4 regions of the Priestia sp. FW507-14D1A genome follow, and region 1 is predicted to be linked to each of the others. Evidence: riboswitches for the same ligand, from Rfam matches in the RefSeq annotation. Region 1 holds a riboswitch; each other region holds the start of a gene.
What was found. Region 1 has a riboswitch for S-adenosylmethionine ahead of AC3WJG_RS02985 (BMP family lipoprotein). Riboswitches for the same ligand answer to the same signal wherever they lie in the genome.

Region 1 (8,245 bases):
TAATAAGCGACAATCGCTGCGCTAATCGCTCCAACGACCATCTGTCCTTCTCCCCCTAAATTAAACACACCTGCTCTAAAAGCAAACCCGACACCTAACGCAATTAAAAGAATAGGCGTAGCGCGAGCCAGCGTAGTGGTGAAGAAATAAAAATTACCAAACGCTCCATTCCAGAGCTCTGTATATGTTTGAAGAACCGAACCACCAGTTAAGGAAATAATAATGCCTCCTACTGCTAAGCCAAAAATGACTGCAATAACCGGCTGGATTAATGATTTAAGAAGTTTCTGCAACTGTATCACCTTCTACCGTTCCTCCTGCCATTAATATGCTTAGTTTCTCTTCCGTTGCTTCTTCCCTTGTAAGCTCTCCGACAACGCTGCCTTCGTACATAACTAAAATTCGATCTGATAGGGAGATAATCTCCGACAGTTCGGAAGACACAAGTAAAATAGCGGAGCCATTATTCCGTTTTTGAATCAAGGCATCATGAATACGTTCCATTGCCCCAATATCTACTCCTCGCGTTGGTTCAGCAGCAAGTAGAAAAGAAGTGTTTTGCCCAAGCTCTCTGGCAACAATCAATTTTTGCAGATTTCCCCCTGACAGCTCTCCTGCTTTTTGCTTAGATGAAGTGGCTTTAATCGAAAATTCGTTTATCCATTCATTCACACTAGAACTGAATATCTTTCTTTTTAACCAGCCCATTTTTGAAAATGAAGGTTTATACTGATAGCCCATCAGTGCATTTTCTTCAATCGTATCGTCTTTGGAGGCTCCCCACATATAGCGGTCTTCTGGAATATGAGCGATGCCTGCTTCTCTTCTTTCACGCACAGATCGCCCTGTAAGGTGCTCATCGCCAAGTTTGATACTGCCACTATCTGTTTCTATTAATCCAGCAATGGCTTGAAGCAGCTCTGATTGTCCATTTCCCGACACGCCTGCAATACCGACAATTTCGCCTGCAGAAACGTGAAGAGACACATTTTGCAATACGTTTTTTTGTCCTTTTCCTTTTAAAAAGAGATTTTGTACGTTTAAATGAGAGGTACCTTGTGATGGTATTCTTGCAGGACGCTCTTTTAATTCTCGCCCTACCATCAGCCTGGCTAGGTGGTGAGCATTGGTATCTTCTTTACTTGTGACGCCGACTACTTTACCATTTCGAAGAACCGTAATGCGGTCCGCTACTTCCATCACTTCTTGCAGCTTATGTGTAATAATAACGATACTTTTACCTTGAGAAGCTAAAAAACGGATTGTTTTTAATAGTTCCTTCACTTCATGAGGAGTAAGAACGGCGGTAGGCTCGTCTAAAATAATGATTTCTGCTCCTTGATACAGCACTTTTAAAATTTCAATTTTTTGCTGTTCTCCAATCGAGCAATGCTTTACTTTTTTATGAACATCTACTGAAATTTGATACGTTTCGGTTAATTTCTGTACATCTGCTTTCGCCTGCCTTCTATTAAAAAAGAGGCCTTTCTTTGGCTCATGCCCCAAGACAATGTTTTCAGCCACTGTAAAATGAGGAAAAACCATAAAATGCTGATGCACCATGCCTATTCCGTTTTTAATGGCATCTGCAGGAGATGAAAACGAGACGGTTTTCCCATGTAGCTGAATACTTCCTGAACTCGGCTTTTCCATTCCGTAAAGCATCCTCATTAACGTCGTTTTTCCAGCGCCATTTTCTCCAACCAGCGCGTGAACCTCGCCTTTTTTCAGTGTAAAAGACACGTTATCATTCGCTAAAAACGAACCGTATTTTTTCGTCAAATTCGTTAACTGCAGCAGCTCACTCATTCCATTCATTGCTCCTTTCCACTTTAGGATTTTTTCAAAAATAAGAAAGAGAAGCCAGCCTTACTCGACTTCTCTTTTCAACTCACTTGGCTAACGGATCTTTTACTACGGTTTTTCCATCAATAATCGAATCTTTAATTTCTTTTAATTGATCAATTACATCTTGCCCTACAAAGTCATTAAGAGGTGTCTTGCTGTCTTGAGTCACATACGTTAACCCAACACCTTTTTCTTTTAAGCCGTATGTTACTACGCCCGATTTAAATTTGTCATTTGCGAGTGCTTCTACCGTTTCATAAGCAGCCGCATCAGATCCTTTTAACTGCGATAAAACGATATGCTCAGGATCTACTTCCGTACGGTCAATATCTTGGCCAGCCGTATAAAAACCTTTTTCTTTTGCTGCTTCAAATACACCCAAGTCGCCTACCGCTGAAGCTCCGGCAATAAAGTCAGCTCCTTTTGAAGCCTGTAAAATAGCAAGCTCTTTTGCTTTAGCTGGATCAGAGAAGCTTCCAACATAGTTTACTAGAAACTCTGCTTTTGGATTTGTTGATTGTAACCCTTCTTTAAAGCTTACCGTCCATTTTTTTAATAATGGAATATCATCTGCTGCAACCATTCCTACTTTATTCGTTTTTGTAACCAATCCTGCTGCTGCTCCTAATAAATATGAAGCTTCTTGTTCACGGAATACAACGCTTCTTACATTTGGTAAATCGACCACTGTATCAATAATCGCAAATTGACGCTGCGGGTTTTCTTGAGCTACTTTTTTCAACGCATCTTCGGATTCAAAAGAAGATGTAATAATCAAATCATAATTTTCTGCTACGGCAGCACGCAAATTACTTTCAATGGCTGCTTGGTCCGTGGATTCAATTGTCTTTATATCAATGTTATACTTCTTTCCAGCGCGTTTTGCTCCATCATCCATTTGTTGAAAAAACGGGTTAACTCCAATCTTTTCAGGTAAAACAAGAGCAATTCGCTTCTTTCCTTTCTCTTCACTTCCGCTGCTTTTTGTGCTTTTTGACTGACAGCCAGTTACGAGTAGTACAAGCGCAACGGCTAAAATAAGAAACTTCTTCATTTAACTTACTCCCCCTATAATATAAAAAAAGCTCTTCCTTTATATAAAGGAAGAGCTCGTTAACCAAACGTCTCTTCCTCATCTTCAAGAACATACTGTTCTTAAGGATTTGGCACCATTCTGTCATAGACAGCGGTTGCCGGGTTTCACAGGGCCAGTCCCTCCACCTCTCTTGATAAGGAAAACAATAGCTATTTGTTTTATGTAATATAGTCAATATTAATAGTTTTTTAACAATTGTCAATATTATTTTTCTTTTTTACGCAAAAAAACTTTAAAAACAGATAGGATTATACGGTTTTAGTCTACTAAAATACAGATCAACCTTCTAAATTAATCATCGTATGCCTCCTAGCAAAGCGCTTATGGTAAGTCTGCTAGTCTTCTAGAAGGATCATGTGTAGCAGAGCACTTTTATTACATCTCTTTTGTTAATCCACTATCGATTGAAAACACTTTACCAAGAATGTTAGACTTTTCCTGAGCGATATTTTTTAAGAGGTGTTAACGTTGAAATTGATGAAAGAATTATCTGGAGTAGCTATTGGACTCATTATCGCTTTGGCGGTTTCAAAAATCTTTTTTGATACCCCGACCAATATTGGAATTGTAGTTATTTTTATTACTAGTATGGTCGTAACAGGTATAACAAGAGCGAAACTAAGATAAGATAACCTAACTAAAAAACACCACCTTTTATTCGCAAGGTGGTGTTTTCTTTTAATGATTTTAGTATGTAGTTATTCTCAGTGAATGCTTTTACCCTTCTCTATCAATCATCGTATACTTCCTAGCAAAGCGCTTGTAGTAAATTTGCTCATCCTCTTGTCCATCGTTAAAAACAAGTCGGTTATGATTAATATCTTTTTCTTTTAACACATAGCCTTTTTCATTCATCAGTTGAATATATTCATCTAAATGCCCTTTTTTAACCATATAGTGAAGAGCATCATCTGAATCCGTAGTGTTTGCTACATCTTGACTTCCCACTTCTAACTTGAATACAGCTGTTGCTGTTTGAATGGGACGATAATCTCCAAACACTCTTTCCCAATTTAATAGCAGCAGCGCGCCGGAAATTATTATACATCCTCCAGCCGCTACGGTTAGTACAAATCGTTTTGACACTACTTTCTCTCCTTTACATTCTTTTTCTTCTATTTAATACAATGGATTGCCCTAAACTTGTTTTTACGCCAAGTCCTAGATACACGGCAGCACCTAAAGCAATTGAAATACAAGATGTACTAATTGCAAGTGAAGATGCAGACAGCTTATTTTCTAAAAAATAGTGAGAAGTATAATTGCCGATAATCACAGCGGCTGACATCACACTTACTAATAAAACAGGTGTCAACGCAGCTTGTCCCAGTGATTGAACTCGGTAAGAAATGGATTTTTCAATTAAATAAAAGTTATATATAACCGATACACCATACCCTCCGTAAGTCGCGACAACCGGTCCAATTTCTTTTAAGCTTGAAACCAACAGTACGTTTAATACTAGCTTCACAACAATTCCTAAGCCCAAGCCTAAAATTAGCTTCTTTTGCTGATTAATTCCTTGGAGAATTGCGGCTGTTACTGTAAAAAGAGCAAATAAAACGGCAGCAGGCGCGTACCATTGTAAAACAACTCCACCGATTTCAGGACTGTTTTTTGCTCCAAAAATCATCATATATACCGGCTTGCCTAATAAACAAAGCCCCACAGCAGCAGGAAGAGTAAAAAATAACAGCAGTTGCAGCGTTTTTGTAATCTTTCCTTTTACTTCTCGTAAATTTCCCTGCACAAAAGAAGATGTAATGCCGGGAATCAGCGACATGCTGAAGGCGGTGGCTAGCGATATCGGCACCATCACTAAAATCTGAGCTAATCCAATGACAGAGTTGATTATTTCGGCTTTAGCTTGTCCATACCCTATTGATTGAAAAAGGATGTTAATCGTAAACGTATCAATATTTTGATAGATTGGAATCGCTAAACCAACTAAGACAAACGGAACAGCGTACGTCACAAGCTCTTTGAACATTGAAGAGAACGAAATGAATTTATTATTCTTTCCGCTGTTTACTTCCTTCATAATCAGCCGCTTGCGTTTTAGATAAGTCGCACCGAGAATTCCTATACCCCCTACGCCTCCAATAAACGCTCCAAACGTACCGATTCCAACAGCTTTTGTCATCGTGCTATGAAAAAGGTGAATAACAGCGTATGCTCCTGCTAAAATAAACAGCACGCGCACTATTTGTTCAATAATTGTACTTAGCGCGGATGGTCCCATGGACTGGTTACCTTGAAAGTAGCCTCGTAGTAGACTCATAGGCGGGATAATAATTAAAGCAAAGCTCACCATTCGAATCACGTATACTACGTCTTTTTGACTATTTCCTGAGGAATCTTTTCCGTTAATCACTAGCTCAGAAAGCCACGGCGCCATCGTATAGAGGACTAAGAAGCCTATGATGCCCGTTATCGTCATTAATAGAAGTCCTGCTTTTAATAGATCTTGTCCAGCACGGTAGTTTCCAAGACCGTTATATTTTGATATATACTTTGAAACAGCAAGCGGAAGACCCATCGTCGACAAGCTTAGCATCAAGGTGTATGGACCGTATGCATACTTATAAAGCGCGTATCCTGACGTTCCCACCAAGGCCGTAAACGGAATAATATAAATAAAACCTAAAATTTTTGTTAGCAAAGAAGACGCTGTTAACAAAAGCGTACCTCTCATCAAATTTTTTTCCATACATCAAAACCCCAGAAATAAATATTGTATTTTTAACAAATACTTGATTTATTGTATCATACTTACAATTATTATCTAGTTTTTTATAAAACATTAGAACCCTCTCTATATTACGTTTTTTACCTAATAAAGGAATATAAACCAATCTTTTAACCTATGATAAATGAATCGTTTTTTGCTTTTTACTTTACCTGACGTTTACATTTTAAAAGACGTGTTACATTATATATATCAGTTACCAACTCAACTAAGACTCCTTGACTATTCTGGCCTACCTGCTCTTTTAGGTAGACTGAGGTTGCTAAATCGTTATATATAGGAGGAAAAAATCATGAAAATGAAACAACGACTATCAAAAGCAGCGGCGGCTGCAACGATTACAGGAATTGCTGCGTTTGGATTTGCTCCTGTCGCTCAGCTTGATACACCAGCACATGCAGCTACATCTCAAGAAACAAGCAGTCAAAGTCAAACAGCTGTAAAAAACATTAATGAAATTTACAACGCCGCAGTAAAAGGTGAAGTGCCACGCTTAACGGCAGACTTCAAAATTGGCAAAACACTGCGTCAAGACGTTCGCGATCAGTTCGGTCCCCCGCCTGAAGGTTCATCAAACAACTTTGACTACTATCACGCGGAAATGGGTCACCCTGGATACGCATTTGGCTATGATCAAAATAACATCATTAACGAAATCCGCTATTTTGGTACAAATGTAGAGCGTCAAACAAATCTAGGCTCCATCACCCAAGCTAACTTAAAGAAAGAATTAGGTCAGCCGAACTTTATAGGCAAAGTAAAAGGTGATGGTACTACTCAAACGAAGTACACCTATCACGCCGGCGCCTATGATCTTGAATTCATTTTTGATGATAGCAAAACGTTAAATCACGTTAATTTAGTTAAAAAACCTTAAGTAATAGAAAAAGTAGCAGGCTGTCTGCTACTTTTTTTCATGAAATAAAACCAATGCTGAATCCGCTACGTGTTCATACCCAATCTCCATATAAATCTTGTTAGACGTAGGATTTGTCATATCTGTGTATAAACTTGTTGTTTGAAATCCTTCGTCTAGCATAAGCTGAGAAAGCGTGGATACACAGCTTGAGGCATAGCCTTTTTTACGTTCTTCAAGAGGTGTGTACACATAGTTAATCGTAATGTTATGGGCCGTTGGACGCGTAGCATTGGCAATCGACACATACTTGCCATTCACTTCCCATAGGAATAACCTTCCTGCTTTAATAAAAGCTTCTCCTGTTTTGGCAGCTTGTTCTTTTGATACAGGCTCTCCAATGACGCCCATAAACTCCCAAATCCATTCTGTCACGAGCGGAAGATGCTCCAAGCTTGCTTTTACCAGCACTCCGTCAGCATCCGCTGCTTTTTTTACTTTGTCTAACCGATAAATGCGCTGATCCATTTTTAAAGAAGCTTCTTGATTTTTTAAATCTGCTAGCTTTTGAGAAAGATATAAAACCATTTGTCTTTCTCCAACTAAGCCCGGTATATCGATTTCTTGTAGCAGCTCTGCCGCTTCGCTTAGTTCACCCTCCGTTAGCTTCTGTATGTGAGACAGTATGATTTGCTTAGGATGGGTTTGCAGCAACACAAGCGCAGCACGGCTGTCTTTTAAAATAACACCCATAAAATTTGGTTTGCTGTTTTCCTGCAAGCTGTGTAAAATGCCGAGCGCTAAGTTATGAAGAACTTCATTCTTTGATAAAAGCGGCTCTACTTGGTTTTTAAATTCCTGCACTTCTCTATATCTATGTAACTGGATCATTTTCTTTCTACCTCCGCAAATGCTCTTACCGGAAACGTTCCAACTCCTTTTATTTTAGGAGGCACGGCGTAAAATAAAAAGGACTTCGCCGTTAGTTGATCTAAGTGACATAAGTGCTCAGCAATCACAATGTCCGCCCCTAACAGCAGCGTATGAGCTGGTCTTGCTTTTCCTTTTGTATCATCAATATTCATCGAATCAATTCCAACAAGAGCGGGCTGTTGAGACACTAAATAAGCTGCCGCGCTTTCTGTTAAGTATGGATGATTTTCTAAATAATCGTCTGTATTCCAGTAGCGATCCCATCCTGTATGAATTAATACCGCTTTGTCTTTTACATCTACATGTTGAAAATGAGATTCATCAATCGCTTTTAAAGTCGGATCAACTGAAACGACTATTCCTTCTAACCCGGCTGTTTTATCAATAGCCGTTTGAGCTAAATCCGCTCCGTCTTTGTATCTGTGAAACGGCACATCAATATACGTACCGGTATTCGTGACCATTTCAATTTTACCGATTTGAAATTCAGTGCCTGATTCATAAAGCTTTCTAGACTCTTCTCGGCTTAAATAGTCGCAAATGATCGGTGCCGGCAAGCCTTTATGTGTGATAACTCCGTCTTCAATGATGTGGCTTAGATCAATATACGTTCTTTTTTTCATACCTCCACCAACTTTTTCAATATTCAGTAAAAATATTCTAACATAAAAAAGCTCTTCCTAGTTTCCTAGAAAGAGCTTTTTTTAGAGAACATTATTAACTTGATAAACATACATCATACGTATGCTTTGTATAAACAAAT
Region 2 (8,245 bases), 1.0 Mb from region 1:
TGGGATTTATAGCGGTCAATAACAGTTTTCAGCGTTTCTTTAGGTGTATCTTCAAAATACGGTGCAACCACTTCAGCAATTTCATCTGTGTTATGTGTATTTACCCATTTTTGTGCTTTGTAAATAGCTCGAGTAAATTTAGCTGCTGCTTCAGGGTTATCTGTTAAATAGCTTTCTTTGGCCATAAATGTTGTATAAGGAACTGTTCCTGATTCTTTTCCGAAGGAAGCAACGATATGTCCTTTTCCTTGTTTCTCTAAAATACTAGCCGTTGGCTCAAATAATTGAACGTAATCTCCAGTACCAGAAGCAAAAGCATTCGCAACGTTAGCAAAATCAATGTTTTGAATGAGTTTTACATCTTTTTTAGGATCAATATTATGCTGTTTCAACACATATTCTCCTACCATTTGCGGCATGCCGCCTTTGCGTTGACCAAGAAACGTTTTGCCTTTAAGCTGATCCCATGAGAAGTGATCGACTTTTTTACGTGCTACTAGAAATGTTCCGTCGGTTTGGGTTAGTTGTGCAAAGTTGATGACGGGATCACTAGACCCCTGTGCATATACGTAGATTGAAGTTTCCGAGCCGACTAAGGCTACGTCGATGCCGTCAGATAAAAGTGACGTCATTGTCTTATCTCCGCCCCACGTTGTTTTTAAATCCACCTTTAGTCCTTCTTCTTCAAAAAAGCCTTTTGAAATAGCGACGTACTGGGGAACATAAAAGATAGAGCGAGTTACTTCGCCGACACGAACCGTTTGTACAGATGTTGTTTTGCTGCAGCTAATTAGTGGAATGAGTAAAATCATAATAGCAAGCAAAGAAAAAAGCCATTTGATTTGTTTCATAAAGCAAACCTCCTTAAAAGAATAAAATATTTTATGATAATGTATGTAAGAAAGTAGAAGAAGGTGAGTGCCTATATAACTATGTGTAAAATCAAAGAAGTATTAGCCAACAATTGAAAGTACACCTTAGCGGGAGAAAGCAGGCTAGTTATATAAAGAATGGAGGAAAAAAATGAAAGATGGAACAATTCTTCATAAACAGCGTTTCCCATCATCAAACCCTCGTGTGGCGCTGTGGGTGATTACATATGCATGTCAAGGGCTTAAGATTAAAGGAATGCTCGCAGAGCCAAAAGAAAAAGGAATGTATGACGGCTTTTTATACTTAAGAGGAGGTATTAAGAACGTAGGAACGGTTCGTCCTGCTCGACTTATTCAATTTGCTTCTCAAGGTTTTATTGTGATGGCTCCGTTCTATAGGGGAAATCAAGGAGGCGAAGGAAACGAAGATTTTGCAGGAGATGATCGTTACGATGCTTTTGCTGCTTACGATTTACTGAAACAGCTCCCTAACGTCTACCGTGACCGCATTCATATTTTTGGGTTTTCAAGAGGGGGAGTGATGGCTTTACTCACAGCCATTGAAAAAAACGACAGCCGCTCTCTTGTGTTATGGGGAGGCGTCACGGATATGGTGCTGACATATGAAGAAAGAGAAGATTTAAGAAGAATGATGAAGCGGGTGATTGGAGGAACTCCTTCTAAATATCCTGAAAGATACGAATGGAGGACACCTTTGCACCGTGCTCATCTCGTCGAGCCGCCGGTCTTGCTTATTCATGGTTTAGAAGATAAAAACGTATCGATTGATCATTCCTATCAGCTCGAATCTAAACTAAAGAAGTCCAATAAAAAAGTTACCAGCTGGTATTTCGAAAACTTTCCACATGCTTTTCCACCAAAAGAAAACCGAGAAACGGTGAAGAAGTTAACGAAGTGGATGAAAGCGCAATAAAAGATATGCTACGATAGAGAAAACAAGTAGAATAACAGTGAGGAGTGAGAAAAAATGGGGATGCCGCTAGAATTAAATACAATGATTGTGACAAAAGGCAACGAAAAGCGTGTAACGGATAACATTTTTCAAATTGAGAAAAAAGGATATCGCTTGTATCCGTTAGATATTCCATTAAACATTCACAAAACGAAAACTGGAGAATGTATTGGAACTGCTATTGTGCGTAAGGTAGAAATGGAACAGGAAAAAACCATTGTCACATATGAACTGACAAAATTACATTCGACTAATTAAAAAACCGATCGTCTCTAAGACGATCGGTTTTTTATTAGACCCTAGGTCCGCCTAATGTTGAAATGTCAGATGCTACATCATTAAAACGCTTGAAATTAGCTTTGAATTTAGCAGCAAGCTCAGTTGCTTTTTGATTATAAGCTGTTGCATCGTTCCATGCTTTAGAAGGCTGAAGCACTTCATCAGGAACTCCCGGAACATGAGTTGGAATTGATAAACCAAAAATAGCGTCTGTTACTGTTTCGGTATTAGCTAGTTCTCCTTCAAGGGCTGCTTGAACCATAGCTCGAGTGTAACTTAACTTCATTCGTTCTCCCACGCCGTATTCACCGCCGGTCCATCCAGTATTTACAAGGTAGACATTTACATTATGTTCATCGATTTTCTTTCCTAGCATTTCTGCATAAGTTGTTGGAGCAAGAGGTAAGAAAGGCTCACCAAAGCATGTAGAGAAAGTAGCCTGTGGCGATGTTACGCCGCGCTCTGTTCCAGCTAACTTACTAGTGTATCCGCTCAGAAAATGGTACATCGCTTGTTCTTTTGTAAGCTTGCTGATTGGAGGCAAGACGCCAAAAGCATCGGCAGTTAAAAAGACAATAGCTGTAGGGTGCCCGGCAACGCTTGGTAATACTGTATTATCAATAGAGTCAATTGAATAAGCGGCACGAGTATTCTCTGTTAAACTATTATCATTATAATCTGCTACTTTCGTATTTTGATTTAACACTACATTTTCCAGTACGGCGCCGAAGCGAATTGCATTGAAAATTTGCGGTTCTTTTTCTTCGGAAAGCTGAATGCACTTCGCGTAGCATCCTCCTTCAATATTAAATACACCAGAGCTTGACCAACCGTGCTCGTCATCTCCGATTAAACGACGGTTTGCATCAGCAGAAAGCGTTGTTTTACCCGTTCCAGATAAACCAAAGAATAATGCAACGTCACCTTCTTCTCCTACGTTAGCAGAACAGTGCATGGATAGAATATTGTTTTGAGGAAGCAAGAAGTTCATCACTGAGAAAATAGATTTTTTCATTTCACCAGCGTATTCAGTTCCTCCAATTAGCACAATACGTCGCTCTAACGAAAGAATAATGAAGGTTTCAGAGTTCGTCCCGTCTGTTTCAGGATCAGCTTTGAACGTTGGAGCTGCTACAATTGTAAACGGCTTCACATCATCATTTGTTTTGTGTTCGGCTGAAGGGCGAATGAATAACTGCTGAGCGAATAGGTTGTGCCATGCAAATTCATTAACTACTTGAATTGGTAACTGATACTTTTTATCAGCTCCAGCATATCCATTAAAAACAAAAAGTTCATCCTGCTTCTTTAAGTGAGTTAAGACTTTTTTGTATAGCGCATCGAATCGCTGAGCAGAAATTGGCTGATTGACAGGTCCCCATTCAACCGTTTTTGAAGACACAGCATCGCTTACAATAAATTTATCTAAAGGAGAGCGACCTGTATATTTTCCGGTTTCGACTGACACAGCACCTGTAGAAGTCAGCGTTCCTTCGCGTCGAGCTAGAATTTTTTCAACAAGTTGTGGAACAGATAATTGGTGTTTTGTTGTTTTTAATTGAAGCAAACCATTTAATTCGATAGACATATCAACAGTACTCATGTGCACTACCTTCCTTTTTTAGCTATTATTTATTCATTAATGTTTGAAATTTATAATTAGTATAACACATTTATTTAATTATTCTATACTATTTAACTAAAAATGTTTGTGTATTATAAAAAAATGTACGTTATACCTATTTTAGACACATGTATATGTGCTAGAAGCGAAAAAAGTGAAGCTGTTTTAAGTAAAAGCCTCATTTTGATCTGTCTTATTAACCAAACTTAGTGATAATTCTTAATAAGATGTACTATTTCAGAATTTGAGTATGTTACATTAAAACAGATTCAAACATAAAGAGATGATTTCCATTTGAATGTTGTTGACAGTGAAGCGCTTTTTCATGTATTATATGTCCTTGAACGGATACTCTCTTATCCCGAGCTGGTGGAGGGACAGGCCCTATGAAACCCAGCAACCATCGTCATTTTTTTGTGTAGACGATAAGGTGCTAACCTGATGCAAGGGCACAACCTTGATCGATAAGAGTGAAAGGCTTATGTAGAATTTGATACCTTTCCTCGATACAAGGAAAGGTTTTTTTATATTTTTTAACGTGTAATGAAAATAAGGGAATGAGTACCGTATCACAATGTATCGTATTTATAAGGAGGAAAACTGATGTCAACACAACGTCGTCTGTTCACGTCAGAATCTGTTACAGAGGGACATCCCGATAAAATTTGTGACCAAATTTCTGACTCAATTCTTGATGCTATCCTAGCAAAGGATCCAAATGCTCGTGTTGCTTGTGAAACAAGCGTAACAACTGGTTTAGTTTTAGTAAGTGGTGAAATTACAACTTCTACTTACGTGGATATTCCTAAAACAGTTCGTGAAACAATTAAAGGAATTGGCTATACTCGTGCAAAATACGGATTTGATGCTGAAACTTGTGCAGTATTAACATCTATCGACGAGCAGTCAGCTGATATCGCTGCTGGTGTAGACCAAGCGTTAGAAGCACGTGAAGGTCAAATGTCAGATGAAGAAATCGAAGCAATCGGAGCTGGAGACCAAGGGTTAATGTTTGGTTATGCATGTAACGAAACAAAAGAATTAATGCCTCTTCCAATTTCATTAGCTCATAAACTTGCTCGCCGTCTAACAGAAGTACGTAAAGAAGAAATTCTTCCTTACCTTCGCCCGGATGGTAAAACACAAGTAACAGTTGAATATGATGAAAACAACAAACCTGTTCGCATCGATACAATTGTTATTTCAACTCAGCATCACCCAGAAGTAACGTTAGAGCAAATTCAACGTAACTTAAAAGAATATGTTATTAATCCAGTTGTTCCAAACGAGTTAATTGATGAAAATACAAAGTATTTCATTAACCCAACAGGACGTTTCGTAATCGGCGGTCCTCAAGGAGATGCTGGTTTAACTGGTCGTAAAATTATCGTTGATACTTACGGCGGATATGCTCGTCACGGCGGCGGTGCATTCTCTGGTAAGGACGCAACAAAAGTAGACCGTTCAGCAGCTTATGCAGCTCGTTATGTTGCGAAAAACATTGTAGCAGCTGATCTTGCTGATAAATGTGAAGTACAACTAGCATATGCAATTGGTGTTGCACAACCAGTATCTATTTCAATTGATACATTCGGTACAGGAAAAGTTTCTGAAGAAGTACTAGTAGACGTAGTACGCAAAAACTTTGACCTACGTCCAGCAGGCATCATTAAAATGCTTGATTTACGTCGCCCAATTTATAAGCAAACAGCAGCTTACGGCCACTTTGGTCGTACGGATGTGGAGCTTCCTTGGGAGTTCACAGACAAAGCGGAAGCATTAAAAACTCAAGCTTTAGCTAAATAATAAAAAAATCTCCGTGAAAACGGAGATTTTTTTTATGCCCATTGAATACCTGCAGCAGATTTTTCTACGACACCTTCATATTCTGAAAGCAAATGCTGAAAAATGGCGTCCCATGATTGAGTAAGAGCGTATTGCCTCGCTGCATGGCCAAAGTGAAGCCGCTGATGCAAATCATCGAGTAAATCTGTAATAGCCGAACTGAATTCTTCTAAGGAGTGAGGTTTGCAAAGGTAGCCGTTTCGCCCGTGTTGAACCATCTGTTTAACTCCTCCTGCATTTGCTGCCACTACAGGAGTTCCAGAAGCAAGAGACTCCAGTACAACATTTCCGAAGGTTTCTGTTTCTGAAGGAAAAACAAACAAATCAGATGATGAATAGATATGAGCAAGTTGCTTACCTTCAAGGAAGCCTGTAAATGTCATATGCTCAGATGCTTGCTGCTGCATTTGTTCTTTTAAAGGGCCGTCTCCTACAATAACCCAGTGAATTTGATGCCGGATATGATCCGGTAGAGATCGTGCGATTTTTATTAAAAAATCAGCGTTCTTTTCTTTAGCTAATCTTCCTACATACGTTAAAATGTAGGGCTTTTTAATATTATATTTAATACGAATATCAAAGCGGTCATAGTGGGGATGAAATAATTTATGATTTACTCCTCGCGACCAAATAGCTACGTTGTGAAACCCTTGTTCTTCTAGCTGCTGTTTGGTCACTTCAGAGGGAGCGAATATTTTTTGTACAGGTTTATAAAACCATTTCATATATTTTTGCAGTGGTACACGCATTTTTTCAAGTTCATAGTGAGATAAATAATCATCAAAATTGGTATGATAAGAGCCGACAAGAGGAACACCTAATCTTTTCCCGTAATAGGAGCCGCAAAGCCCCATTGTAAAAGGAGTGGCCAAATGAATAATAGAAGGATTGAATTCCTGCAGCTGCTTTTTAATTTTTAGAACATTTGGCAATGAAAAGCGGCTGTTTGGATAAAGAAAAAACGGCATGCTGGGCGAACGGTGAACATACGTTGAAAATGACTGATCATGAGCAAATTCAGGAGCAAATACCTGGATGGGAATTTGCTTTGATTTGACGTACTGAGTAAATTGATAAAGTGTTTTAGCAGCTCCGTTAACTTCTGGAGCAAATGTATCCGTAAATAAAGCAATTCTCATTAGTACTCCTCCTATCAATTAAGTTAAAAATATGTTCAGTGAAACAGCACCTGAAAAGATGCCCAGTATCAGGCCTACCATGACATCCGTCGGATAGTGCAGACCGAGATAAATTCTTGAAATCCCTACCGTTACTGCAAGAGGCAAAAGAACAGCAGCGAAGGCTGGATAAACAATCATAAGAGGGGTAACCAACGAAAAAATAGCTGTTGTATGCCCAGATGGAAATGAATGATCTTTTAATGGATTTTCTAATACTTTTGTATGTTTTAATTGAATATAAGGTCGTTTTCTCGGATATAGTTTTTTAGCAATGGCCACAGGAATATGACTAACGGCTAGAGAAAACGCACAAGCGTAAGCGACGGATGAAGGATGCAGAAATAACAGCAAGCACGCTATCACAATGGTAAACGTGGCTCCGCCGGCGTGAGTGAGTAAACGTAAAAATCTATTTAAGTGCTTTCGATCAAAATGTTGGTTTACGCTTTTGAATAATCGGCATTCGGCATCGTATACATACTGAATTAACTTGGCTTTCATAGAGTCGCTCCCTTTTCAATAAATACGTCTTTATTATTCAGTTTAATCTTTAATTGTGGAGGCAGTACTAAAACGATGTAAATTAATATGGAAATTTCTTTACAATTGTGGAGAGAATAGAACATGATTGGAGAGTTTGTGGAGATACTAAAAAAATTCCCTCAGTATGACTTTCTGAGGGAACGTTTCCTTTATAATGAAGAATCAGATTTCTTAATAGACTTATAATACTGCCCTTTTTCTACATATTCTGTACGAATGCGCTGCATATCTTTTAAATCCTCTTCTGTAAGAGTTCGGATCACTTTAGCAGGTCGGCCGAGTGCGAGAGTATTAGGCGGTATTTTTTTACCGGGAGGCACTAAGCTTCCAGCACCTATAAAAGCACCTTCACCAATTTCCGCACCGTCTAAAATAATAGAACCCATGCCAATGAGCGCGCGTTTGCGGATGATGGAGCTATGTAAAATAACTTGATGTCCTACTGTTACATCATCCTCAATAAGCAAAGGAGCATTTGGGCTTTGATGGAGTGTTGATTGATCTTGTATATTTACTCGTTTACCAATAATCGTAGGTGAAACATCTCCCCTAATAACAGTGTTAAACCAAATGCTGCTTTCTTCACCAATGGTGACATCTCCAGTAATCGTGACATAGTCTGCGATGAAGCAGCTGGGTGCAATGGTAGGCATTTTTTCTTTATACGGATAAATCATCAAATCATCTCCCTTTATTAGTTGAAAAAAAGTAGTAAATCTTCTAATGTAAGTGTACAAAGGTTTTTTAAGCAGGTAAACAAAAAAAGGAAGAAGGAGTAACTCAAATGCATAAATGGGAAGCAGTAAATCCAAAAGGCGTTATTGTCATGGTCCATGGAGCAGCGGAGCATCACGGACGCTATCGCTGGCTGATTGAGATGTGGCGTTCGGTTGGAATGCACGTAATTATGGGAGACCTTCCTGGCCAA
Region 3 (8,245 bases), on a different contig from region 1:
AGGTACGACCGTTTTAGGTATTATATCTTTCTTAGCCTGGGGACTTGGCTATTTCGGACAGCCTCATATTATCGTTCGCTTTATGGCTATCTCTTCTGTTAAGGAGTTAAAACCCGCACGTCGTATTGGAATGAGCTGGATGATTATTTCTATTATTGGTGCTATGCTGACAGGACTTGTTGGGATTGCATATGTAGAAAAAACAGGTATGAAACTAGCAGATCCTGAAACTATTTTTATTAAATTTGCGGATATACTCTTCAATCCGTTAATTACTGGATTCTTATATGCAGCTTTACTAGCGGCAATTATGAGTACCATTTCTTCTCAGCTGCTTGTAACGGCAAGCTCTGTTACAGAAGACTTTTATAAAACATTTTTCCGACGCAAGGCCTCTGACAAAGAGCTTGTGACGGTTGGAAGAGCTGCGGTTTTAGGTGTTGCAATTATTGGCATTTTGCTTTCTTTAAAACCTAGTGATACGATTTTAGGGCTGGTTGGATACGCTTGGGCTGGATTTGGTTCAGCTTTTGGTCCTGCTATTTTACTAAGTCTTTACTGGAAGCGTATGACTCGATGGGGAGCCCTTGCAGGGATGATTGTAGGTGCTGCTACAGTATTAATTTGGGTAAATACTCCATTGAAGGATGCCCTTTACGAAATGATTCCTGGGTTCTTTTTAAGCTTATTAGCTGTTATTATTGTAAGTTTACTAACAAAGAAACCGTCAAACGATGTTCAAAATCAATTCATTGAAATGAAAGAAATCTTAATTAAAGAATCGAAATAAACAAAAAGAAGCTGAAGAAAAGTATGTTAGTTGAAGGAAGATCCGAACGAATTTGATTCTTGATGAAGAATCAAATTCGTTCGGATTTTTTTATTGGTATGGTGAATGTAGATTTCATGTATGTAGGTGCTTCTAGCGGTTGATTTAGTTATGTCTCAATCTCTTTTTGTTTTTAATCTCCTTTTCTTATCATATATATACTAAAGATCAATAAAGGAGGTTTTTGGTATGCAACATTCTTATTTCCCTTATGAACCTACACAGCAACTGCGCGTAGATACACAAAATAGAGAAATTAAAGTAATTGGTGAAGGAAGTGTTTCAGCAGTTCCAAATGAAATTTCCATGACGATTGGAACCCGCACGGAAAACCGAGACGTTCAAGAAGCCTTAAAAGAAAATTCAGCTGTTTCAAATACTTTGCTGCAAGAAATAAAAAAACTTGGAATCAATGACCAGCAAATTGAAACAGCTTCGTTCACCATAAATCCTAAATATGATTACAGCGATGGAAAATCGACTCTTACAGGATACGAAGTACAGCACTTATTTAGAGTAAGAGTACAAGATGTAAAACAAGCTGGCGATGTCTATAACGCTACTTTTTCAAGCGGAGCCAACGTAGCGCAAGATCTTCAATTCCACGTTACAAATGATGATAAATATGAACAAGAAGCGATAAGCAAAGCTTTGCTTAACGCTAAAGAAAAGGCCTTTACCATTGCCAACACGCTGCAGCTCCCTATTAACCAAATTCCTATTTTAATCGAAGAAGGACCTGTCTATCAGTCATCTGGCTCCTCGCCTAAGTTATTAGCAGCCTCTCCCCCTATTCAAGCTCAGTCCTTGATTGTATCTGCTTCTGTAAAAGTTACGTACACGTATTAATACTTGTGGTAAACTATAGATTATTATAATGAAGAAACTAATCTAAAGGAGCTCTTTGCACAATGACTTCTGAACATTTACTAGCAGCTTATCAAACCCTATGGTTGAACCGTTCGTTCGCTTCTAAACAAGCCATGACAAGTGAAGATCAGCTTCACGAAGCCATTATGAAAGATTTAAAAGATGAAATGACTCATCCACGCGTCCGGCAAACACCGTATGTAAAATATCACCTTGGCATAAAAAGAATTCTAAACAGCAGTCTTTCCTCTGATGAAAAAGTTGCGCTTGCGTCCCTATACACAAACCTTTTAGATAGCTGTATATAACGATAAAAAAGGACTTCCTTGATGGAAGTCCTTTTCTTTATTTAATTAACGCTTTTTCTTCTAAGCTTTGAAAAACCGCCTTAAAGTCTTGCTTTAAATCTTCGAATTCCTCTAACCCTACTGAAAGACGAAGAAGTGAATCAGTAATTCCTTTTTCTTCACGCACTTCTTTTGGGATACTTGCATGAGACATTGTTGCAGGATGCGTTAAAATGGATTCAACTGCACCTAGACTAACGCCAATTGAAGCCAATTTTACTCCTTGTAAAATATGTCGTGCTACCTTTTCATCCTGTACTTGGAATGAAATCATAGCTCCGTATCCATTTGCTTGTTCTGAAATCAGTTTGTGGTCTGGATGACTTTTTAAGCCTGGATAATATACATGGCTTACTAGAGATTGTTCTTCAAGCCACTTTGCAAACTGCAGCGCTGTTTTTAACTGCTGATCTAAACGAACTTTTAATGTCTTAATTCCTCGAAGCAGTAAAAAACAATCCTGCGGTCCCAAGATAGCACCAAAAGCATTTTGTACAAACTTTACTTCTTCTGCTAGCTTTTCATCGCTTACTACAACTAAACCGCCAATGACGTCACTGTGACCGCTGATATATTTTGTAGCACTATGAATCACAATGTTTACACCAAGGTCAATCGGCTGCTGTAGATAAGGTGTTAAAAACGTGTTATCCACAATTGTAAGGAGATTGCGCTCCTTCGCCAAACTTGCTACTGCTTTAATATCCGTTACCTGTAAAAATGGATTTGAAGGGCTTTCGATATAAATAGCCTTCGTATCCTTTGTGATAGCTTCTTCAACTTTCTCAACCTTCGTTGTATCAACAAAAGTTGTTTTGATACCAAACTTTGAAAATAATCGTGTTAATACACGATATGTCCCGCCGTACGTATCATGTGAAACTAAAATTTCATCCCCCGATTCAAAAATAGATAACACCGATGAGATAGCAGCCATACCTGATGAAAAAGCAAAACCAGCGTATCCATTTTCTAGCTGAGCAATGGTGTTTTCTAAAGCCTCACGAGTTGGATTTCCTGAACGAGAATAGTCATAGCGGCCGTTGTTCGTCTCATCTTCTTGGTTAAATGTAGATACCTGATAAATAGGTACGTTAACCGCTCCAAAATGACCGTCAATTCCTGTATTTGCATGAATTAAGTTCGTACCAAATCTATGTTTATTATTGTTGGTATGCATCAAATGCCTCCTTCAAATCTTTAATTAAATCATCTGCGTGCTCAATTCCAACTGATAATCGCAGTAAACAGTTTGTTACTCCGACACGATTTCGAATTTCTTCCGGAATATCAGCATGTGTTTGACGAGCTGGGAATGTCATTAAACTTTCCACGCCTCCTAAGCTTTCTGCAAATGTAATAACTTTGACATTTTCTAAAAGTACTGACACGATGTCAGGGTGTGAGACAGCAAAAGAAATCATGCCTCCAAATCCAGTTGCTTGTTTCTTCATGATTTCATAGCCTGGATGTGTTTCAAGACCAGGGTAATACACTTTTTCCACGAGATCATGAGCAGTAAGCCAATTTGCAATTTTCAGTGCGTTTTCATTATGCTTTTCCATACGAAGCGCTAGCGTTTTAACACCGCGTAATAACAGCCAGCTATCCTGTGGACCTAAGATTGCCCCAGCTGCATTTTGATAAAAACGAATTTTCTCTCCTAAGCTACTACATCGAGCCACTACAAGACCAGCAACTACATCATTATGACCCCCAATGTATTTGCTTGCACTATGTATCACAATATCTGCTCCAAGCTCTAAAGGACGCTGATAATAAGGGGACATGAAGGTATTGTCAACGATAGTAAGCAAATCATGCTGTTTAGCTAACGAAATTGCTTCTGGCAAATCAGTCACGTGCATCATTGGATTCGTAGGTGTTTCAATAAATAAAGCTTTTGTGTTGGGACGAAGCGCATCTTTTACTTGCTCGAGATGGGCTGTGTTGACGTACGAAACAGTAATTCCTTGCTCTGAAAAAATTTCATTTAGTACTCGGTACGTTCCTCCGTATAAATCCTCTGATACAATTAAATGATCTCCGTTTTTAAATAGTGCCAAAACTGCCATTACACCCGCCATTCCTGAAGCGAATGCTACTCCTACTTCTCCTTTTTCCAAAGCTGCAATTGCTTCTTCCAATGCTGTACGAGTAGGGTTTGCCGTACGTGCATAGTCAAATCCTGTACTTTGCCCTAAAGCAGGATGAGCAAATGTTGATGCTTGGTAAATGGGTGTTGTAATAGAACCTGTTGAAGGATCACGACCTACTCCTGAACGAACTAATAAAGTTTCAATTTTCATCTATTTCTCTCCTTAACTCAAAATAAAAAACACTCTTCACAGATGGAAGAGTGTTCGTTTATACACGATTTCTCTCATCTGTTAGAACAATACTGATGTTCCACAGGAATTAGCACCGTTCAAATGAATGTTTCATTTGATGGTTGCCGGGCATCGCAGGGCCAGTCCCTCCGCCACTCTTGATAAGAGTTCTATATAATTGTTGGTGGTTAACGTTTGTTGTTACTAACTTTAATAAAGATTTTCTTTATTGTCAACATAATTTTCTAAAAAATTTAAATCATCTCATTTGTTTATTCAATATACCTGTCTTGATAAGCACATAAAAAAAAGAGACGAAAGCGAGGTCTCTTTTTCTAAGGCAAGTGTACAGATTTTACGTGAGCTAACTTCCAATACATACTTTCTCCATTTGCCGTAATTAGTTCAACAATATTATTAGAAACTTCTTTAAGTACGCCAATTTTTTCTGATTGATCCCCTAAATCTAATACGACCAGTTGATTTTCATATTTTTTAAGCTGCTCTTCAAAGTTTCTGACAAAAGGTGCAGAGGCGGGCCTTACTGGGAGCTCTTTGTCACTTAAAGAATAAGGGGTTAACTCATTGCTGTAAGGAGTGAGCCATTTCAAATGATGTAGAGAAACAAAGACATTTTTATACACTGGAGAATAAAACACAAGATAATCATTCAGCACGCTTGTGATATAGCCATGCAATGATTTCCCTCCCGTTACATAAATTTCAATAAATTTCCCTTTTGCCTGCTGTAAAATATTACGATAAGAAATCCGCTGACTTTCTTCTATTAAGTTCTCTTCTATGGTTCGTAAAGGTGTATAATCTTCTTCTGAAACCTCTCGCAAGCGATGTATGTGTAAAAGGGGAATATACAAATAATCATGTCCATTATATAAAACCATTACATCTAACCCGAGATCAACAAGTTTTCCTACAAACGTTGTTTTACCTGATATATCGACTTCAACAATTTTATCAATATAATGATTCATACTCATACTCATTCTCCTCCTTTTTCCTATATGATAGAAAAGGTGCTTTATAAGCACCTTTTATGTTCCAGTTCATCATGCTTTCCAACGATAATTTTTCGTTTTAATAACTTTTTCACCTGGTGTTGAAGAGCGTGAACCCGTACGGCGACCTCCCGAGCGATCGTCTGTGCGACCTCCTGTACGTCTTCCTGTACGTCTTCCGGTACGGTCTCCAGTACGGCCATCCGTGCGACCTCCGGTTTTATCTACTGTAGTTGATTCTTGCACAGAATCTTCTTCATTTGTATCTCCATTTTGCTCAGAATTTTCTTCATTTTGCTTGAAAGATCCTTTTGATCCTAAGGCAATGGTTTTTACGTGTCTTGGTTGTAAACGTAAAACTTGATTATTTTGTACAAGAGTAAAGTTTCCATTGCGACTTTGAACTAACACACCTTCTACAGCCTCTGGCCCTCCACCGTTAATAGCTACCCATCTATGCGAAAACTCTTCAAACAGTTCATTGAAACTTTTCGCCTTAATATACTCAGGTGTTTCTTCAACTAATAATGGGTTTTGCGGAACAACAGGCGTATTTTTGCTTACAACTTCACTTACACTCTTTATGTGCTCTACATTGATATAAACGACGCCGTCATCTTCTGTTAGTAATACGACATACGCAGATTCAAATGAGCCTAATACATCAAGGATCTTACCCAATTTTTTCTCTGGCCCTCCTTGATTTATTTGCACTTGTTTATCTTTCATCAATAATAAAGTGCCTGCAAATGTGTTGGCTCTGTGCAGTTCTACTTCACTATTAAATCCAGAAAATGTTTGCGCGGAATTAGACTTTGTATCCTCTGTAATGCTTTTAACATGAGCGAGCTGGTAATAAATAAATGTATATTGCTGTTGTGGAATAAGCTGCGCCGGTTGATTATTTTGCTGGTTGTTATTTTGTTTTGTTTCAAGAGCAAGTGTTAAATAATCTGATTGAACGTCGATTAAATATCCCGTTTTAGATTCAGGCCCCCCGCGATAGACAGTTACTACTCTCCCTTTTAATGGTTTAAAGTGGGCAGAGTAGCCCGTGCTTTCAGATTGTTGAACTTTACGAGCGCGACTACGATTTGCATTTTGAGTTTGGTCTTGATTTTGGTCGTAGTAATAGTTACTCATTATTTTTCCTCCTTATTAATTGTCCTTATTGGTCATTCATAATGTATATATACGTATCATGTACAGCTATTGTCTTCCTGCATTTGCCTATTATTCTTAAATTCCACTTTTGCCTATCAGTCTAGTAAAATTCAAAAATCAAAAAGATGACTTTTAATGTACGCTGTTCGGTCTTTTACGAAAGAAAGCATAAGGTCTGGTTCCTTATAGAATTGCTCCAAGTTATCTTTTACGTAAGGATCTTTTAATACATATGGAGCAATATAATCATGCAGTTGATAAATGATTGGTTTCATGTATTCTATTGTAAATTGATTATTTAGAACATTGTTCATTTTTTGAATATATCGCTTTTTAATGCTATTCACCGCCAGTAAGCGAGCTGTAAGCGTATTAAATCCTTGTGCACGTACATAGTCTCCTTCCATTACTTTTCCATTTACATCTCTTCCCCAAGTTGCATCATAATCCCATGGAATCAGTTCAAAGCGCCCGCTTTCATGATTTAGATAGAGGGCATAGTTATGGACAAAACCGTCGTAATTCTGCATACAAATAATACCAACTAACCAAGATAAGTAGCGGTCGACGTTCAGGTACTTCTCAATATTCTGTTCGAATTCTGTATTTGTCCATGTATTAAGATTAAATATAAACTTTTCTAATTTTTCCTCGTCTCCTTCTCTCACTGCTTTATCTTCATATCCAGATAACAAAGTTGTTTTTGGCTTTTTATCCAAATCGCTCATCAAAGAAAAATTAGCATCTCCGTCTACTGCATAAAATATAGATCCATCCGCTAAATTTCTTTTTTTCAAAAATAGTTCATCTACCGATTCGAGCTGAAGATATATTCCTTCATTTTTCCCATTAATCTTAAGAGTGACAAACTGAGAGTGGGGAGATAAAACATCTAAAGAAGAGAAAAAATCGAGGGACAATTTATTGCGCATAAGCGATGGATCTTTGTATTCAGCGTTTAGGTGTATTTCTTTGGCGCGCTGAAATATTTTCGGAGAATAAAATTCAATATAATATGACTTTTTCTTCATCTTCCGAATATGGGAGCCTCTTAGGAGCAAATCAATATCGTAGCGTTTTTTGTTAAACTTCATCGTTGCCTGAACCGCTTCTTCTGACCAAATATCTCTTTGCATTTCCTTTAAATCTTTTACATTCACAAACAGAGCGTATTGAGGGATTTCTTTTTGCTTCATGATTCGACCACCTTTCTTCAATTATTAAAGTATATGAAGGGTAAATTCTCCATGATACCCCGCAGCATCAACTATTTCCGCAAACTCCACTTTTGACTCATATCAAGGACAAGCATCATCGCGTATTCTATTAATGCAAGACCTAGTCCAATTGACAAGGAGGTTTTTGTATTGCATATTACACCTGAAAAAATTAAAGAGGCTGCTGAAGCCCTAGAATGTACAGAACTGAAATCTTTTATGTTTCAAGAGCCAACTGCCGGTCCACTAACAAAGCCACGTCGCTCTTCTCGTAGCACTGGCCGCAGCTCTCGTCGTTCTACCCGCGGTACGCGTCGCTCTTCTCGCGGCTCTCGTCGTTCTACTCGCCGTTCTCGTCGTTCTACTCGCCGTTCTCGCCGTTCTACTCGCCGCTCTCGCCGTTCTACTCGCCGTTCTCGCCGTTCTACTCGCCGCTCTCGTCGTTCTACTCGCCGCTCTCGCCGTTCTACTC
Region 4 (8,245 bases), on a different contig from region 1:
TTCGTAGCGGGTATTATCTTTATCATCCTATCGTTAACATCGTTTCGCGAAAAATTAATTGAAGCTATTCCAAACAATTTAAAGCACGCGATTAGTGCTGGTATCGGTTTATTTATTGCTTTTATCGGGCTTCGTTCAGCCGGTATTATTGTTGCAAATAAGTCAAATTTAATTGGACTTGGTGATTTGCAGTCTGAAAAAGTAGTTTTAACACTGATCGGACTTGCGATTACAATCATTTTATATACGCTAAATGTAAACGGCGCTTTATTCTTCGGTATGATTATTACCGGATTAATTGCTTTCTTTAGAGGACAGCTTTCATTTGATAAAGGTTTGTTTGCTTCCCCTCACCTTCCAGACGGCTTAATGATTTCAAATCCTTTTGCTGCTTTTGGAGATGTTATTCATCATGATTTGTACACAGTTGTTTTTTCTTTCTTACTTGTGACGATTTTTGATACAACAGGTACAATGGTAGGCGTAGCTCAACAGGCCGGTCTTATGAAAGGTAATAAGATGCCTCGTGTACGTCAAGCATTGCTTGCTGACTCATTTGGTACAACGATTGGAGCTTTATTTGGTACAAGCCCAACAACGGCTTACGTTGAATCTTCATCTGGTGTAGCAGCAGGCGGACGTACAGGTCTGACTAGTGTAACGGTAGCCATTTTATTTATTGTTGCAGCGTTCTTTAGTCCGGTTGTAAGCTCGGTTTCTGGCGTAGCAGCTATTACTTCCCCTGCATTAATTATTGTCGGAAGCTTGATGATGGGTGCTGTAGCTAAAATTAATTGGAATGACTTTGATGAAGCGTTCCCTGCCTTTTTAGTTGTTCTGGCGATGCCTCTTACATCAAGTATTGCAACAGGAATTGCGCTTGGCTTCATTTCTTATCCGTTAATGAAGCTGGTAAAAGGAAAAGGCAAACAAGTTCATCCGCTTGTGTATGTCTTTGCTGTTTTATTTCTCTATCAGCTCATCTTTTTACCGCATTAAAAAAGCTTGGAGATTTCTCTCCAAGCTTTTTTTATTGAAAGTGATTGTTATTTTCTTTTGTTTGATAAAGATAATTTTCCACATAGATTTGTTCTGCATCAGAAGCATTCTTTATTCCTTCTGCTGGATCTAACTCGATACTTCTCTTTTTAGCTATATAGTCCACTAGCGCCCCAAATCCTAAAAGACCGCCTATGATCCCAGCAAATACAATCCATATTGGCAATCGCTTCACGACCCTTTTCTTTTAATTGTATCATCCTCAGTGCAACAGGTAAATATTAACATAGTTATCCATTTGTAAATAAAACGTTTTTTACCAAATATACGTAAAAAACTTCTTTGTATTTGGTATACTAAACTCACGGCATGTTCTACAGAGAAAGGGGCTTAATTGCATATGAACAAACAGCTTGGAACATTAATGTTTGTTATTTTTATGGTATTTGTCGGCTTTGGAGTGATCATCCCCATCGTACCTGAAGTTATTCGTGCCACGGGTGCAAGCACGGTCAATTTAGGAATACTAATGGCTAGCTATTCGATCGCATCTTTTATTACTGCACCTTTTTGGGGGAAGCTTTCCGATATAAAAGGCCGGCGTCCCATCTTACTTTGGGGCTTACTCGGCTTTAGCGCAAGCTTTTTTCTTTTTTCGGTGGCAGAAAACTCTCTGACTTTAATGTATACGTCGCGCATCATCGGAGGTTTGTTCGCAGGAGCTGTTATTCCTTGTGCTTTTGCATATGCTTCTGATAGTACAGATGAAGAAAACCGCACGAAAGCAATGGGACTGTTAGGAATGTCGATTGGCTTAGGCTTTATTTTTGGACCGGCATTAGGCGGCGTCCTTTCATCTTTCGGCTTGTTTTTCCCCTTCGTTATCTCTGGTATCTTGTCACTGATTATGACAGCGTTCTCATTCTTTACGTTAAAAGAATCTTTACGAAAAGAATCTGCTGATAAAGTACAGACATCGAGATGGCATGACTTCACGTCAGATTTTCAAGGAGCTATGAAGTATTTATATGTTCTTTCATTTTTAGCGACTTTTACGCTCGCTGGTTTAGAAGCTACTTTTCAATTTTTTCAAATAGCGAAAATCAATGCTACTCCTACGACAATCGGATGGATGTTTATGGCGAGCGGTTTAACTCAAGCGCTGATTCAAGGCGGTGTGCTGCAGCGATTTAAAAAAGGAAATGAAAAAAAGCTGATGGCCATTGGCTTATTGGTTTCAGCAATAGGATTTACGTCTATTTTGTTATCTTCTAGTGCCGTTAATGCTACCTTATTTTTGTGCATATTTACAGCAGGTAATGCCCTTATTCGTCCTTGTGTCCTCTCATTAATTACAATGAGAACCAAAGTAGGATATGGCTCTGCTTCGGGGTTAACCGCCTCAATGGATAGCTTAGGGCGTATTTTTGGGCCTCTGCTTGGTGCATTTGCCTTTAAACTCAATATGACGCTGCCTTTTATTATTGGAGCGGTTGTCACTTTAGCTGCTTTACTGCTGATTCAGCGCCATACAGCTCTAGATTATTCTGAGCAAACACTCTCATCGTAGAGGCTGGGACAATATTATTTTAGTTGAAAGAAGATCCGAACGATGAATCGAGATTCTTGCTGGAGAATCCAACGCGTTCGGATTTTTTTATTGTTATGAGTATGCTAGCTGTGTTGATTGAACAGCAAGACGGAGACTCCTTCGGGATAAGCGGAAGAGAGGAGACCCCGCAGGAGCGGAAGCGACGAGAAGGCGCAGCGCCCGCCCGCGGAAAGCGAAGTCTTGCAGGAAAATCAACAGCCGATTTCTACTAGCTCATGTGGTTCATTTATTGTTCTTTGGATTAATTTAGCTATGTCTCAATCTCTTTTCATCGTTACTAACACAAGATTATCAGCAGCTGCAGTACGTTTTATAATTGAAAACCGATGAGCTTCGTATAGCTTAATCGCAGGTGTATTTTTTTCGGCTGTAGACACCATACATTCACATTTTGAATATCTTTGAAGTACATGTGTTAAAAGACGGCTTCCGATTCCTTTCCGAAAGTAATGAGGACGCACAACAAGGCGGCAAATCGTTAATCGCTCATTTTCTTTTTCAAACGACAGCACGCCTGCTAGCTTACCTTCAATCATTTCTCCCATAAACACTTCCTTGCTTTTCATAATATCTTCTTTGCTTTCTGTAAGCTGAGGAATATCTGAAAAACCAATGAGCCTTGCTTCTTCTTGATAAGCTTCTATTTGTACAGCTACTATTTGAAGAGCGATATCCACTCTTTGATGTTCGAGGATTTGAAGCATGAAAACCACTCCATTTCTTTCACAAATTTAGACAAATTCCATGTTTTCACTATATCCAAACGCCTTCCTTGTACATATTGTATTATGTACCGAATTAGCCAGGAGGTGTTTATATGCATATCACTGCTGAAAGAATTAGAGAAGCAACAGAAGCGATTGCTTCTACTGAGCTTGAAACATTTATGTACCAAGAGCCAACTGCTCTTCACAGGCGCTCTCGTCGTCGTTCTACTCGCCGCACTACTCGCCGTTCTACTCGCCGCACTACTCGCCGTTCTACTCGCCGCACTACTCGTCGCACTACTCGCCGTTCTACTCGCCGTTCTACTCGTCGCACTACTCGCCGCACTACTCGCCGTTCTACTCACCGTTCTAGCCGTCGCCGCTGTCGCTGCGGTTCACCTTGCTGCTCATATCCATGGTTTAATAAATCATTTGGATGCTGCTATAAGGGGCATGGCTGTCGTCGCTAAATGAATCTAAAGCAAGTCGAGTTTAAAACATACGCGGCTTGCTTTTTTTAAGATTTTCATTTTACATAATCATTCGTTTTACTCCTCTTGAAAAAGAAAACAACGTATAATAATGGGAAAGAATCTCTTTTAAAAGGAGGCCTATCCATGCACTTATCTTTTGATCATCTTGTTCATTTTTCACCTGACCCTATTAAAGCTCAGAAAGAACTAAACGAATACGGAATACATGTCATTAAAGGCGGCATCCATGAAAAATGGGGCACTTTTAACACGTTGGCTTATTTTAACCTCAGCTATATTGAATGGCTTGGGCTTAGAGATATCGCGTTAGCTCAAAACGTTACAGATAATGACCTTATTCAGCAGCTTGTTAACGAACATACACCGGTTGGTCATTTTGGCCGATTTGCGCTTCGTACAGATGATATGGATTTGCTGATAAAAGAGCTGGAAAACAAGAACGTCACTGTAAAAGGTCCTGTAGCGGGTTCTCGTCAAACCAATGATGGAGAAAGACTTCAATGGAAAATGTGTTTTATTGAAGCTGATCACGATTCCCTGCCTCTTCCTTTTTTCATTGAATGGGGTGAACCAGAAGAAAAACGCAAGCCAAAGCTAGCGGATCTTTCTTCCCACCAAGCTGGTCAGCTGCAGCTAAAAAACATTTACTGTGCTGTACATAACCTCGAAGAATCCATCAGCAAGTGGACGAAACTGCTGGACGTTCAGTCTGGCGAAAGCTACAAAGACTCTTTGCTTGATGCACGTTGTCAAAAACTATATGTCAATGGAGGAAACCTTATTTTTTGCAGCGGAACACAAGGTGTTGTCCATGATACATTAAAAAAAGTTGGAGAGCGTCCATTTTTGGTTGAATTGGATCACGCTCTAACACCGCAACAAATTACCGTACAAGGAGCTTCTTTTAAATTCAACAAATAAACATCCGCAGGCGGATGTTTATTTCTGCGCTTCTTTTATAGCTTGATAAATGAAATGAGGCAAAATTTCAAAGGAATACTGAACGTCTAATCTTTCGGTCCATTGATGCGCATCTCTTCCCAGCGGTCCAATGTTCAGCACCGGCATCTTCAGCTCCTCTAGCTCTTCTAGCGGGATATGATACCCTTTATTCCATAGCGGCATATTGGCTACTAACGTGTTAAATGTTTGAAGCGGATGCTGCAGGCTAGCATAGCTTAAATCCGAAATTCCGCCAAAATAACTTTGTTCAACTAGCTCCACTTGGAACTGCTCTTTGGCAGTTGCCTGTACGTTTGACAAAATCTCTTGTACAAAGGGGTCATCATGTGAACAAACGGCCGGATAAAAAGGCGGCGTAAAAAATAAGACCATCATCGGAGCTGCTTCTTTACATAAACCAACTAGAGAGTTTACTAAGTTAATGGTTTTATTTCTATCATCATCCTCTTGTGCCAAAAGTGCTGCTTTCATTTCTTGCACATATTTTTCACCGTGCTGTTTGACTGCATGAGTATAAAGTTCTTCATACGTCCATACGTTCACGTCAAGAGATGAACTCTCCATTCCCGCAGCGTACTGCCTAGCAGCTTTATTATAATGTTTTTTCACATTCAAAGCCGCTTTGTCAGCCGATTTCAACAGCAGATCTGTTACTTCTTTAAGAGAGCGGTTTAACATAAATAAATTAAATAAGACAACGGCAGAGTGCGGAACTTGAACTGAATACTCTTCTTTTAAATCTTTTTGTATCAGCACCGTAGGAGGTGGACTCGTTTCATCTCTTACTTTTTCGCAAAAATCAACGTTTAATTCTATTTCTTTTGTTAAATAAGAAGCTAGTAAGTTAGCATTTAAACCAGCTAGCGGTTCCCCTACATGAGTTTCTTTTCCATAACACAAAAAGCTTGGCATGATCTTCCCAATCGATCCTGAGTACACATAGTTCGTTTGATCTCCAGGATAGCGGCTGAACACCGGTTCTGCATTTAGCATGAGAGAAAAATCCAGCTGATGTTTGCGGGCAAGTTCTAAAAGAACAGGCACTGCTTTTCTCATCCCAAGCGAATTTACTTCTTCATCCGGTACCGACAGCAGCAGGATGTTTCCGTCAAACTCTCCGTTGCATGCTCGTTCAACCATACTGATATGCAGGGCAATGCCTGCTTTCATGTCCATCGTTCCTCGGCCAAAAAGCCAGTCTCCTTTTATCATATCTTTTTGTACGTGCGCCGGAACTTGTTCCATATGGTTATAAAAAGTACTCGTTAATGTATCAGCGTGAAAAGCATCCTTTTTCCACTGTCCATAATCTTGTACATCCACTACATCGTAATGACTTACGAGTACAACTGTTTTATTCGTATTTTTCCCTTGAACAAAAGCTGTGACAATCGATCGTCCGTCTCCTGTTGAATGAAGCTCGACTTGCTCGTTTTTTTGAAAGTAAGGCAGCTTCAATAAATACGACGCTATCGATTCAGCTATTTCAACTTCTGCCATCGTTCCTGTCACGCTAGGTATAGAAACCAATTCGCTTACAAGTTTTTTTAACTGTTCTTTTGTTTGATACAAAGATGTTTTGTTCGACATACCCTTCATCTCTTTCCTTTTTCTAAATTTTCTATCAAACAAAACCATTCGTCAATCCCTTTGACAGAGACCCTTTCATTCTATCCCTATGTATCATAGTATGGCGCTGCCTTTACACACATGATAAAAAAAGAGTGCGCGGCTAGGGATAGCACCGCACACTCTTTTTTTTACTTTTGGTCATCTTCTAAAAAGTCTAGGATACGATCAATAAGCTGTTCGCTTCCTGCATCGTTTCCGTGTTCAAGAGACATTTCCATTTCAATGCTCCTTTCATAAAATATTCTTGTTTTATAACATACCACAATTCATTTCGAATGTAACCTTTAATTTGTGTAAAAATTTCGACAATTTACGATCAATTTTAAAACCTAGTGAGTATTGATTATACCCACCAGATTCTTTGCTTGTCAAAAACCATGCTTTCTATTTAAAACCACTTAAAAAATAGAGGCGCGAGCAGACTTTTTCTATAAAAGACAGCCTACTCGCTCAAGCTTGGAACAGCATGATGAATAAATTTCTAGTTCATTTGCTTTTTGTACATCTTTAATATCTATGCCTACAGCATATGTACGAACATGGTTTTCGACCACAATTTCATAAAATGTTTCTAACTCACGATAAGCTACTTGATAATGCTTTCCTAATAATTTCACTGCTTCCTTTAATGCTTTCTCTCCTGTATGTGCTGCAACTGCTGTATGACCCATAAAACCCTCTCCTTTTAGAAAAATAAAAAAAACTCATTTTGCTTTGATGCAAAATGAGTTTTTCACCCGTTTTATCACCCAAAGCACATGCTTTGCTGGTAGGAGCACCTTACATTCGTAGGTTGCTGTGGAGTCAAAGAGCCAGATCTCTCGTCCACTCGTGATAACTTTTTAATTTAAAATTTATTTTATCAAACAATTCCATCCGCGTAAATAGAAAAATAAAAATATTTTAATTTTTTCGGTAATGGAATGAATTCAAAAAATGAAAGCTTAGATTAGCAAAATAAGAAGCTGCTACAAGTAATGCTTCTTCATTTAATGAAAAAGAAGGATGGTGCCATTCATATTCTCCAGCTGTACCCATCCATACAAAAAATCCTGGTACATGCTGCTGATATACGGCAAAGTCTTCTCCTCCAGGCGATTGTTCAGCTTCTACGACTTGGTAACTAAGATCCTCTGCCGCTTTAGTAGCCAGTTTTTCCAGCGTATCATCATTGTTGACTACAGGAAGATATGGATACCATTTAACGTCTACTGAAGCCCCGAAAGCTGCCCCAATCCCTTCAGCAGTTCGTTTCATAAGAGCCGGTATTTTTTCTCTCGCTTCTTCTTGAAAGGTACGCACCGTTCCTTCAAGCGTTACTTTGTCAGGAATGACGTTCCACGAGCTCCCTCCATGGATTTGAGTTATGCTGACAACAACATTTTGAAAGGGGCTGAGATTACGGCTGACAATGGTTTGTAAACTAGTAACAATTTGACCAGCAGCAGCAATCGGATCTATTGTTTTTTCAGGAATACCCGCGTGACCTCCTACTCCTTTGACGTCAATTTCAAAACGATCAACACTTGCCATTAAAGGTCCCGGTTTGATACCAATGGTTCCTACAGGAAGATCCGGTTTGTTATGCATCCCAAATATCGCTTCCACTCCTTCGAGCACACCTTTTTCAACTAGCATTTTTGCCCCAGAAGCCGTTTCTTCAGCTGGCTGAAAGATAAATCGAACCGTGCCGCAAAGCTCCTGCTGACGCTCTTTAAGAAGGATAGCTGCTCCTATTATAGAAGCCGTATGAAAATCATGGCCGCACGCGTGCATAACACCGTTCACTTCAGAAGCAAATGGCAGATTGGTTTTTTCTTCAATTGGCAGAGCATCAA

Region 2: linked by a shared signal. The riboswitch ahead of metK (methionine adenosyltransferase) and the one ahead of AC3WJG_RS02985 (BMP family lipoprotein) in region 1 are both predicted to bind S-adenosylmethionine.
Region 3: linked by a shared signal. The riboswitch ahead of AC3WJG_RS09585 (trans-sulfuration enzyme family protein) and the one ahead of AC3WJG_RS02985 (BMP family lipoprotein) in region 1 are both predicted to bind S-adenosylmethionine.
Region 4: linked by a shared signal. The riboswitch ahead of AC3WJG_RS10665 (hypothetical protein) and the one ahead of AC3WJG_RS02985 (BMP family lipoprotein) in region 1 are both predicted to bind S-adenosylmethionine.

The regions. Positions count from the first base shown of each region.
Region 1 is NZ_JBYSWQ010000001.1:492,724-500,968, forward strand. Features, by position in the region: gene AC3WJG_RS02975 (ABC transporter permease) at 1-302, opposite strand, end outside; gene AC3WJG_RS02980 (ABC transporter ATP-binding protein) at 277-1,809, opposite strand; gene AC3WJG_RS02985 (BMP family lipoprotein) at 1,892-2,902, opposite strand; SAM riboswitch class I at 2,978-3,084, opposite strand; gene AC3WJG_RS02990 (hypothetical protein) at 3,413-3,571, shown strand; gene AC3WJG_RS02995 (hypothetical protein) at 3,662-4,030, opposite strand; gene AC3WJG_RS03000 (putative polysaccharide biosynthesis protein) at 4,044-5,654, opposite strand; gene AC3WJG_RS03005 (YjgB family protein) at 5,986-6,570, shown strand; gene AC3WJG_RS03010 (GNAT family N-acetyltransferase) at 6,598-7,440, opposite strand; gene AC3WJG_RS03015 (cyclase family protein) at 7,437-8,105, opposite strand; gene AC3WJG_RS03020 (2-methylaconitate cis-trans isomerase PrpF family protein) at 8,200-8,245, opposite strand, start outside.
Region 2 is NZ_JBYSWQ010000001.1:1,527,676-1,535,920, reverse strand. Features, by position in the region: gene AC3WJG_RS08345 (ABC transporter substrate-binding protein) at 1-851, opposite strand, end outside; gene AC3WJG_RS08340 (alpha/beta hydrolase family protein) at 1,024-1,806, shown strand; gene AC3WJG_RS08335 (DUF2584 domain-containing protein) at 1,861-2,103, shown strand; gene pckA (phosphoenolpyruvate carboxykinase (ATP)) at 2,138-3,727, opposite strand; SAM riboswitch class I at 4,102-4,219, shown strand; gene metK (methionine adenosyltransferase) at 4,352-5,554, shown strand; gene AC3WJG_RS08320 (glycosyltransferase family 4 protein) at 5,587-6,732, opposite strand; gene AC3WJG_RS08315 (phosphatase PAP2 family protein) at 6,751-7,275, opposite strand; gene AC3WJG_RS08310 (gamma carbonic anhydrase) at 7,467-7,994, opposite strand; gene AC3WJG_RS08305 (alpha/beta fold hydrolase) at 8,102-8,245, shown strand, end outside.
Region 3 is NZ_JBYSWQ010000002.1:220,749-228,993, forward strand. Features, by position in the region: gene putP (sodium/proline symporter PutP) at 1-790, shown strand, start outside; gene AC3WJG_RS09570 (SIMPL domain-containing protein) at 1,019-1,678, shown strand; gene yoyC (protein YoyC) at 1,741-2,007, shown strand; gene AC3WJG_RS09580 (trans-sulfuration enzyme family protein) at 2,045-3,226, opposite strand; gene AC3WJG_RS09585 (trans-sulfuration enzyme family protein) at 3,210-4,355, opposite strand; SAM riboswitch class I at 4,427-4,544, opposite strand; gene AC3WJG_RS09590 (hypothetical protein) at 4,712-5,374, opposite strand; gene AC3WJG_RS09595 (spore coat protein) at 5,444-6,535, opposite strand; gene AC3WJG_RS09600 (CotH kinase family protein) at 6,667-7,755, opposite strand; gene AC3WJG_RS09605 (CotG/ExsB N-terminal domain-containing protein) at 7,924-8,245, shown strand, end outside.
Region 4 is NZ_JBYSWQ010000002.1:427,907-436,151, forward strand. Features, by position in the region: gene AC3WJG_RS10625 (NCS2 family permease) at 1-999, shown strand, start outside; gene AC3WJG_RS10630 (hypothetical protein) at 1,031-1,234, opposite strand; gene AC3WJG_RS10635 (MFS transporter) at 1,400-2,569, shown strand; gene AC3WJG_RS10640 (hypothetical protein) at 2,593-2,823, shown strand; gene AC3WJG_RS10645 (GNAT family N-acetyltransferase) at 2,869-3,315, opposite strand; gene AC3WJG_RS10650 (CotG/ExsB N-terminal domain-containing protein) at 3,429-3,788, shown strand; gene AC3WJG_RS10655 (VOC family protein) at 3,936-4,733, shown strand; gene AC3WJG_RS10660 (M20/M25/M40 family metallo-hydrolase) at 4,752-6,365, opposite strand; gene AC3WJG_RS10665 (hypothetical protein) at 6,836-7,078, opposite strand; SAM riboswitch class I at 7,147-7,248, opposite strand; gene AC3WJG_RS10670 (M20 peptidase aminoacylase family protein) at 7,311-8,245, opposite strand, start outside.